DNA from 3 places in the Methylobacterium mesophilicum SR1.6/6 genome. Region 1 is predicted to be linked to each of the others. Evidence: predicted binding sites of a transcription regulator. Region 1 holds the regulator's gene; each other region holds the start of a gene.
What was found. The regulator PhoB, encoded in region 1, activates phosphate uptake and scavenging genes when phosphate is short. The targets are predictions, from matches to a motif close to TGTCATNNANCTGTCAT.
Positions count from the first base shown of each region.

Region 2: a site for PhoB is predicted at 1,812-1,828, ahead of MMSR116_RS10225 (inorganic phosphate transporter). Genes of this name have one in related genera too.
Region 3: a site for PhoB is predicted at 2,145-2,161, ahead of MMSR116_RS16520 (CorA family divalent cation transporter). Genes of this name have one in related genera too.

Region 1 covers NZ_CP043538.1:4,120,763-4,124,037, forward strand. Annotated here, with positions in the region: gene pstB (phosphate ABC transporter ATP-binding protein PstB) at 1-128, shown strand, start outside; gene phoU (phosphate signaling complex protein PhoU) at 243-962, shown strand; gene phoB (phosphate regulon transcriptional regulator PhoB) at 1,150-1,845, shown strand; gene MMSR116_RS19765 (protein-disulfide reductase DsbD family protein) at 1,852-3,275, opposite strand, start outside.
Region 2 covers NZ_CP043538.1:2,169,983-2,173,257, forward strand. Annotated here, with positions in the region: gene MMSR116_RS10220 (hypothetical protein) at 1-47, shown strand, start outside; gene MMSR116_RS10225 (inorganic phosphate transporter) at 130-1,758, opposite strand; gene MMSR116_RS10230 (ceramide glucosyltransferase) at 2,010-3,158, shown strand; gene MMSR116_RS10235 (DUF1045 domain-containing protein) at 3,183-3,275, shown strand, end outside.
Region 3 covers NZ_CP043538.1:3,458,155-3,461,429, reverse strand. Annotated here, with positions in the region: gene MMSR116_RS16525 (methyl-accepting chemotaxis protein) at 1-931, opposite strand, end outside; gene MMSR116_RS16520 (CorA family divalent cation transporter) at 1,118-2,104, opposite strand; gene groES (co-chaperone GroES) at 2,316-2,606, shown strand; gene groL (chaperonin GroEL) at 2,678-3,275, shown strand, end outside.

The DNA of each region.
Region 1 (3,275 bases):
CGCGCATCTCGCAATTCACCGCCTTCATGTATCTGGGGCAGCTCGTGGAATTCGGTCCGACCAACCGGATGTTCATGAACCCGACCGAGCGGCGCACGCAGGACTACATCACCGGGCGGTTCGGCTGATCGGGCCGGACGCTCCGACGAACCATACCGGCCTTCGCCGCCGCGGCGGCGGGGCGGCGGATCCCCGCCAGCCCCCGCGGATCGCGATGCGGGGCCCTTATCGAAGGATCCACCATGCCCGGCCATATCGTCAGCTCCTACGACACTGACCTGGAGGATCTGCGTCGCTCGATCTCCGAGATGGGCGGCGTGGCCGAGAAGATGACCGCGGAGGCGACCGACGCCCTCGTGCGCCGCGACGACGGGCTCGCCCAGGCGGTGATCATCGCCGACAAGCGCCTCGACGCGCTCCAGCGGGACATCGAGGAGCGCTCCGTTCTCCTCATCGCCCGGCGCCAGCCGCTGGCGATCGACCTGCGCGAGACGATCTCGGCGATCCGCGTCTCGGGCGACCTGGAGCGGATCGGCGACCTCGCCAAGAACGTCGCCAAGCGCGTGGTGGCGATCTCCGACCACGCCCCGGCGCAGAAGATCGTGCTGGGTGTCCGCCACATGAGCGACCTCGCCGAGGGACAGCTCAAGGATGTGCTGGACGCCTATGCGAGCCGCGACATCCAGGCGGCCCACGACGTCTGGGAGCGCGACGGCGAGATCGACGCGCTGTACAATTCCCTGTTCCGCGAACTCCTGACCTACATGATGGAGGATCCGCGCAACATCTCGTTCTGCACGCATCTCCTGTTCTGCGCCAAGAACGTGGAGCGGATCGGCGACCACACGACCAACATCGCCGAGACCATCCACTACCTCGCCACCGGGGAGACCCTGGCGGGCGACCGGCCGAAGAACGATGCGTCGAACTACGCGACGGTGGAGCGCGGGCAGGCTCCGTAGTCGGGCCGCCTCGACACAGGCGCCGGGGCGCGCTCATTCCTGTGGGGCGCCGCCGGAGAATCGGTGGGTACGGGTTGAGGCTGAGCGGCGCCTCCCGCACCTTCCGCCCGGCCGCCCGCTCCGGAGGGGGCCGGCGCGTCCGCAGGCTGAACGGCGCCGCCTCGTGAACGGGTCATCGAACGTGAGCATGCAAGTCCTGATCGTCGAGGACGAGGAGGCGCTGACCACGCTGCTGCGCTACAATCTGGAGGCCGAGGGCTTCCTGGTGGACACGGCGGCGCGGGGCGACGACGCGGAGCTGCTCCTGGCCGAGCGGATCCCCGATCTGGTCCTGCTGGACTGGATGCTGCCGGGCCTCTCCGGAATCGAACTCTGCCGCCGCATCCGGGCGCGGCGCGAGACCGAACGGCTGCCGGTGATCATGCTCACCGCCCGCGGCGAGGAGGGCGACCGGATCCGGGGCCTCGGGACGGGGGCCGACGACTACATCGTCAAGCCGTTCTCCGTGCCGGAACTGCTCGCCCGGATCCGGGCACTGCTGCGCCGGGCCAAGCCCGCCCACGTCTCGGACCGTCTGGCCGCCGGCGACCTGGAACTCGACCGCACCGGGCACCGCGTCCGCCGCGGCGGCGAGGAGCTGCATCTCGGGCCCACCGAGTTCCGGCTGCTGGAGTTCCTGATGCTGGCGCCCGGCCGGGTCTTCTCCCGCGAGCAGCTACTCGACGGGGTCTGGGGACACGACGTCTACATCGACGAGCGCACGGTGGACGTGCATGTCGGGCGCCTGCGCAAGGCGCTGAACAGCCCGCGCCAGCCCGATCCGATCCGCACGGTCCGCGGTTCCGGATACGCCTTCGACGAGACCTTCGCGCTGGAGACGTAGCCCCGCTCAGCGGGCGAGCGCCGCGCTCCGGCCCGCGCCAGCCGGCACCGCCTCCAGGGCCGCCAGGACCGTCCCCTCGGTGAGGATCTGCGGCAGCACCTGCGGCGCCCCGCTGCCGCTGTAGAGCAGGTAGAGCGGCACGCCGCTGCGACCGTACTTCTCCAGAAGGCGGGTGATCTCGGGGTTCTGGTTGGTCCAGTCACCCTTCATGTAGGTGACGTCGCGCTCGGCCATCGCGGCCCGCACGGCCCTGGTGTACAGCGAGGTCGCCTCGTTCACCGCGCAGGTGATGCACCAGGCCGCGGTCATGTCCACGAAGACGGGCCGACGGGCCTCCACCAGGGCGTCGAGGCGGGCCTGGGTGAACGGCTCGACGCAGTCGGCGGCGGCCTGTGCGATCGGCGCGGCGCGGTCCCGCGGAAGCGTCGCGGCGATGGCCCCGACGGCGGCCAGCGCCAGGATTGCGGCGGCCTGCGCGATCCGCGAGGTCCGGGGTCCGGCGTGCCCGTGCTCCCAGGCCCAGGCGGCGAAGCCCACCAGCACGAGGCCGATCAGGGCCGCCAGGAGGCCGCGCGGATCGACCTGCTGTGCCAGCACCCAGACAAGCCACGCCACGGTGGCGTAGACCGGGAAGGCCAGGACCTGCTTGAGCGTTTCCATCCAAGCGCCCGGCCGCGGCAGCGCCCGCAGGGCCGGCGGCCAGAGGGTCAGGACCAGGAAGGGCAGGGCGAGGCCGAGGCCCAGGCTCGCGAAGACCGCGAGCGCCACGGCGGCGTTCTGGGTCAGCGCGAAGCCCACCGCCGAGCCCATGAACGGCGCCGTGCAGGGTGTCGCCACCAGGGTGGCAAGGACCCCCGTGAAGAAGGAGCCGCTCAGGCCGGCGCGCCGGGCGAGGCCGTCGCCGATGCCCGCGAGCCGGCCGCCGACATGGACCACGCCGGACAGGCTCAGGCCCATGGCGAAGAGAAGGTAGGCGAGCCCCGCCACCACGAGGGGCGATTGCAGCTGGAATCCCCAGCCGATCGCAGACCCGCCGCCCTTCAGGGCGATCAGCAGGGCGGCGAGCCCCAGGAAGCTCGCCAGCACCCCGGCGGTGTAGGCGAGGCCGTGCAGCCGCAGGCGCGACGGGCTCTCGCCCGCGTGCCGCACGAGGCCGAGGACCTTGATGGACAGGACCGGGAAGACGCAGGGCATCAGGTTGAGGATCAACCCGCCGAGGAAGGCGAACACCGCGGCGGTGGCGAGCGTCAGCGTGTCGATGTCGGGGGCGGGCGCCTGCGGGACCGGTACCGACGCGGCCGGGGCCGACGACGCGCTCACGGGAGGTGCCGGCTCGTCGCCGTACGCGAAGGCGAGCCGGCGCGATCCTCCCGCGCTCACCTCGTCCAGGGTGAGCACGCCGGGCAGGGAACCGGGAACCGCGTCGGCCG
Region 2 (3,275 bases), 2.0 Mb from region 1:
CGCGCCGCACGTGCCTGGCTTTCGTCCGGGCAATGGCGAGTTCCTGAGGGGCGGGGGCACCTCAGGAGGCCGGGCCGGGCGCCGCCCCTTCCGACCCGGGGCGGAGGACGCGCTGCCCGCCCGGCCGCATCAGAACACGTGGCGCAGGACGAAGAACAGCGCCGCGGCGAGGGTGATGGCGGCCGGCAGGGTGAGGATCCAGGCCAGCGCCATGTTGCGGACGGTGGAGGCCTGCAGCCCGGAGCCGTTGGCGGCCATCGTCCCGGCGACGCCCGACGACAGGATGTGGGTGGTCGAGACCGGCAGGCCGTAGAGTTCGGCCAGCCCGATCGTGCCGGCGGCCACGATCTCGGCCGAGGCGCCCTGCGCGTAGGTGAGATGGGTCTTGCCGATCTTCTCGCCCACCGTCACCACGATGCGCTTCCAGCCGACCATCGTGCCGAGCCCGAGGGCCAGCGCGACGCAGATCTTGACCCAGCCCGGGATGTAGCGGGTACCGGCATTGAGCAACCCGGAATAGCTCTTGAGCGTGCCCTTGTCGGCCTCCGAGAGCTCCGCCCCGGCGCCCGGGAGCAGCCGCACCGCGTCCGCGGCGAGGTACATGTCGCTGCGCAGGTTCTGCGTCTGGGCGGCCGGCACGGTGCGGATCGCGCCGTAATTCTTCACGCTGGCGGCGATGTCGTTCGAGAGCGCCGCGAGGGCGGCGTAGACCGGCGGCTGATTGAGGTCCTTGGATTTCAGCGCCTCCGTGACGGTCCGGCGCGCCTGCGCGGCCTCGGGCTGCGGCGTGCCGGCGGCCCGGGCGGAGAAGATCTGGCTCGCCGCCGTCGAGGCCTGCACGAACGCGGGGGTCGTGTCGTCCGCCATGGTGCGGTTCAGCGCGTAGGCGGTCGGGGCGGCGCCGATCAGGATCAGCATGATCAGGCCCATGCCCTTCTGCCCGTCGTTGCCGCCGTGGAAGAAGGAGACCAGCGTGCAGGTGAGGATCAGCAGGCCGCGGATCCAGAGCGGCGGGGGCGTATCACCCTTGGGGGCCTCGTAGAGATCCTTCCGGCGCACCGCGAATTTCAGGGCGAGCAGCAGCAGGGCCGCCAGCACAAAGCCGCAGACCGGGGAGAACAGCAGCGCCTTGAACACGTTGAGCGCCTGATTCCAGTCGACGCCCGCGGTGCCGTCGCCGCCGTTCATCAGCTGGTTGGCAAGGCCGACGCCGAGCACAGAGCCGATCAGCGCGTGGGACGAGGAGTTCGGCAGGCCGAAGGCCCAGGTCCCGAGATTCCAGAGGATCGCGGCCAGGAGCAGCGCGAAGATCATCGCGTAGCCGGCTCCCGATCCGACATTCAGGATCAGCTCCACCGGAAGCAGCGTCACGATGGCGTAGGCCACGGCGCCGGAGGAGAGCATCACGCCGAGGAAGTTGAAGAAGCCGGACCACACCACCGCCACGAGCGGCGGCATGGAGTGCGTGTAGATCACCGTGGCGACCGCGTTGGCGGTATCGTGGAAGCCGTTCACGAACTCGAAGGCCAGCGCGATCAGCAGGGCGAGCCCCAGGAGCGCGAAGGCGCCGTAGGCCAGCGGCGCCTCGCCGACCGCGTTCATGTCGGCGATGAGGCTCACGACCGCGTAGCCGAGCCCCGCCACCAGCACGAGCAGGAAGGCGACGACGCCCCCCAGGTGCATCCCGTGGTCGAGCCGGGGGCCGCCTCCGGGCCGGCCTCGCGCGAGGCCCGAGGGCATGACGGCGGAATCGGACATGCAGCCTCGCGCGGAATCAAATCTGATGGTGAAGGCGGGATTAAAATGCGCGCATGACGGTCCGGTGACGCAACGCCCCGTTGTCCGCCTGGTATCAGCATCCGGCCCGCGGGATTCCGACGAAGGCCATCAACGGTCACGCGCTCCCCTCGCGACCGCCGCATCCGCCGCCGGGGCAGGCCGGCTGTCACACGACTGACGCGGTCCGGCCGCTAGCGACCGGGCCGCGCGACGGCCAACGAGAGACCCGCATGAGTGACGCCCTGGTTCCGGCCCTGTCGTTCGGTGCGCTCCTGGCCCTCGTCCAGATCGGCAGCATCGTCATCGCGGGGCGGCGCCTGGGCCGGATCGACGGGCCGTCGCGGTTCCCGGCGGGGGCCCCGGTCTCGCTGGTGCGGCCGCTCCACGGGTTGGAGGCCTACAGCGAGGAGATGCTCACCCGCAGCTTCCACCTCGATTACCCGGCTTACGAGCTGATTTTCTGCGTTGCCGATCCGGGCGATCCGATCGTGCCGACGGTGCGGCGCCTGATCGCCGCCCACCCGCACGTGCCCGCCCGCCTGATCGTCGGCGACGAGCGGATCAGCGAGAACCCCAAGCTGAACAACTGCCTGCGCGGCTGGCGCGCCGCCGCCCACGAGTGGCTGGTCCTGGCCGATTCCAACGTGGCGATGCCGCCGGACTACCTCCAGCGCCTTCAGGCGGCGTGGCGGGACGACACCGGCGTGGTCTGCTCGACGCCGGCCGGCGCACGCCCCGGAAGCTTCATGGCCGAGGTGGAGTGCGCCTTCCTCAATTCCCTGCAGGCGCGCTGGCAATACGCCGCCGAGGCCTTCGGTCTCGGCTTCGCGCAGGGCAAGAGCATGCTGTGGCACAAGCCGTTCCTGGATCGGCGGGGCGGCCTCCAGGCCCTCGCCGCCGAGATCGCCGAGGACGCGGCCGCCACCAAGCTCGTGCGTGCCGCCGGCAAGCGCGTCCACCTCGTGGCGAGTCCGTTCGAGCAGCCGCTCGGGCCGCGCTGCCTCCGGGAGGTCTGGGCGCGGCAGCTCCGCTGGGCGCGGCTGCGGCGGGTGACCTTCCCGTTGTTCTTCGCCCCGGAGATCGGCAGCGGCGTCCTGCTGCCGGCGCTGCTGGTGGCCCTCTGGGCCGGCAGCCTGACGGGACTCGCGGGCGCTGCGGTGCTGGCCGGCCTGTGCTATGGCGCCGAGGACCGGCTCGCCGCCCGCGCGGGCTGGCACCGTTCGCCGCGGATGCTGGCGGCCTTCCTGGTGCGCGACGCCCTGATCCCGGCGATCTGGCTGGGCGCCTGGGTCCAGAGCGCCATCGTGTGGCGCGGCAACGCCATGGATGTGCGCCCGCGCCGGGCGGCCGATGACCGTCCCTACGCGCGGTCAGCCTGACCGCGGCACCCCGGAGGCCGAGACGTGACCCGCCGCTACGCCCTGTACTGGCTGCCCGCCCCGGGCTCCCGCCTCGAAGCCTTCGGCCGGGCCGTGCTCGGCTACGACACCGTCTCG
Region 3 (3,275 bases), 660 kb from region 1:
CCCGTTCGGAGACGCGGCCGACCTGTCCGGAAATCTCCTGGATCGCCCCGTTCATTTGCTCCGAATTCGCCGCCACCGACGACGCCTTGTGGCGGGCGGATTCCGCCGAGTGCATCAGCCCCTCGGCTGAGGTCTGCATCTCGTGGATCGCGGACCCCACCGCGTCCACGACGCGCTTCACGTCCGTCTCCATGTTCACCTGTGCGGTGACGACCGCCCAGGTCAGCATCGGGCCGATGTAGCGGCCCTTCTCGTCGTTCACGGCCGTCACCCGCAGGTTCAGGGTTTCCGGTCCGACTTTGATCTTGGTGGTATGCGGCAGCCGGCTCGCATCGGCCAGCATGCTGCGCTGATGGTGCGGATTCGTGTGGAAGACGTCGAACGAGCAGCCCAGCATCTGGTCGACCTGGACCGGCAGATGCTGCTCGATCGTGGCCAGCGTATTACGCGACGTGGCATTGAGATAATCGATCTTGAAGTCGTCGTTCAGGTCGGCGGTCATCACCGCGACCGGAACGTTGTCGATCATCGTCAAAAGTCGGGTGATCTCCTTCTTCTTTGCCGAGATGTCGGAGGCGAACTTGATGACCTTTACCGGCTGGCCCTTCGCGTCCAGGATCGGGTTGTAGGTCGCTTCCAGCCAGACGGTGGCGCCCTCCTTGTCGATCCGGGGGAACTCCCCGGTCACGTAGTGGCCGCCTTTCAGCCTGTCCCAGAACGCCGCATATTCGGCTGTCTGCGCATAAGTGTCATCGACGAAGATGCGATGATGCTTGCCGACAACCTCAGCGAGCGAGTATTTCATCACTTTGAGGAAGTTTTTATTCGCGTTCAGAACCTGACCGTCCAGTCCGAACTCGATGATGGCCAGTGATCGATCGAGCGCTTCGATCTTGGCTTGCGCTTCGCTGTACGTCGCCCGCTTGAACATGATTTCGTATGCTCCAAACTGACGCCGTGTAGCGCCCGCTCGGTTAAAGAGAGTCTAATCGACAGCTATTTTCGTTTTGCTCGTTCCTGCTAGCCACGAAAAACTCAAAGATTTGCGATAAAATTTGAGGTGTTACTGACCATAAATTTTTATGAGGAGAAAAATTACTCGATATGCGTTTAAATATCAGAACCATCCGCGAATGCGGAAGTATACGATTGGCGCGACCGCACTCAGGAGGATGAGGGCGAGGGCGTAGGGGTAGCCGTAGGCCCAATCCAGCTCCGGCATGTGCTTGAAGTTCATGCCGTACATCGAGGCGATCAGCGTGGGCGGGACACCGACTACAGAGACCACAGTCAGGACACGGAAGACGTTGTTTTGCTCGATGTTGATGAGGCCGAGGGCGGCGTCGAGGAGAAACTGAACGTTCTCGGCCAGCCTGGTCTCGAACTCGTCGAGGGATTCGATGTCGCGCCGGATCGTGTCGAACCGGCCGTCCTCAGGCAGGCCGAGGCCGTCACAGGCGGCCGAAACGAACGGCACGATCCGCTCCAGGCCCAGCAGGCTCGCGCGGATCTTGCCCAGCACTTTTCCCCTGTTGCTGATGCCGCGCAGGATCCGGCGCAGGGCGAGATCGCGGCGGCGGGGCGGCGGGCTCTCCAGGCGGCGGCGGTCTTTGCCGCGGACGTCGAAGTCGAAGATCCGGGTCGACAGCGAATCGAGTTCCGACGCCATGTCCTCCAGGGCGTCGGCGAGGCTGTCCACCAGCTCCTCAAGGACCACCAGGAAGATCTCGCTCGGAGTCGTGCTCCCGTCGCCGTCGGAGATCCGCTTCGCGGAAGAGTCGAAGGCGCGCAGGTCGTGGAAGCGGATCGTGACGAGATGATCCTTGGTGAGCAGGAAGCCCAGCGGCTTCAGCTGCGATGCGCTCTGCTCGAAAGTGATCATCGGCGTCGAGAGCGAGAGGCCACCTTTGACCCGGCGCAGGCGGCTCGATGTCTCGACCTCCGAAAGGGCGGCCCGGGACGGGACGCGCAGGCCAGTGGCCGCCTCGACCGCGGCGGCTTCCTCGGAGGTTGGATCATTCAGGTCAAGCCACACGGCGTCGGGCGCGACGGCGCTGCCGGGTTGCGATGCCACCGGGCCGTGGGGTCCGTGCAGGTTCAGCATCGGGGCGCGTTATCCGTGAGGGAGAAAGAGGGCGCCGCCGCGTCATCGCACCGTCGCGCGGGGGTGCGACAGCCTTGACTCGGACACGGACCGAGCCTATCTCGCCGCCGTCTTTGGCACTCGCCGAGACAGAGTGCTAACAGTCGAGTTCGCGAGCGGTCCCGCCGGCCGCATCAACGCCAACTCCAGACCTGAAGCAAGAGGGCAGCTCATGAAGTTCCGTCCGCTGCACGACCGCGTGGTCGTCCGTCGCATCGAGAGCGAGGAGAAGACCAAGGGCGGCATCATCATCCCGGACACCGCCAAGGAGAAGCCGCAGGAGGGCGAGATCGTCGCCGTCGGCCCCGGCGCCCGTGACGAGCAGGGTCGCGTCAACCCGCTCGACGTCAAGGCCGGCGACCGCGTCCTGTTCGGCAAGTGGTCCGGCACCGAGGTCAAGATCGACGGTCAGGACCTTCTGATCATGAAGGAATCCGACATCATGGGCGTCGTCGCCGTCTGATCGGATCACCCGTCATCGCCCTTTGAGGCCGTCCCGGCCTTGGGGTTCAACCAGTAGCTAAGAGGCACACAATGGCAGCGAAAGACGTTCGTTTCTCCGCCGACGCCCGCGATAAGATGCTGCGCGGCGTCGACATCCTCGCCGACGCGGTGAAGGTGACGCTCGGCCCGAAGGGTCGCAACGTCGTGATCGAGAAGAGCTTCGGCGCCCCGCGCATCACCAAGGACGGTGTGACGGTCGCCAAGGAGATCGAGCTCTCCGACCGCTTCGAGAACATGGGCGCCCAGATGGTGCGCGAAGTGGCCTCGAAGACCAACGACATCGCGGGTGACGGCACCACCACCGCGACCGTGCTGGCCCAGGCCATCGTCCGCGAGGGCGCCAAGTACGTCGCCGCCGGCATCAACCCAATGGACCTGAAGCGCGGCATCGACCTCGCCACGCAGGCTGCCGTCAAGGACATCACCTCGCGCGCCAAGAAGGTCTCGACCTCCGACGAGGTCGCGCAGGTCGGCACCATCTCGTCGAACGGCGACACCGAGATCGGCCAGATGATCGCCCACGCCATGCAGAAGGTGGGCAACGAGGGCGTCATCACCGTCGAGGAGGCCAAGACCGCCGAGACCGAGCTCGACGTCGTCGAGGGCATGCAGTTCGACCGCGGCTACC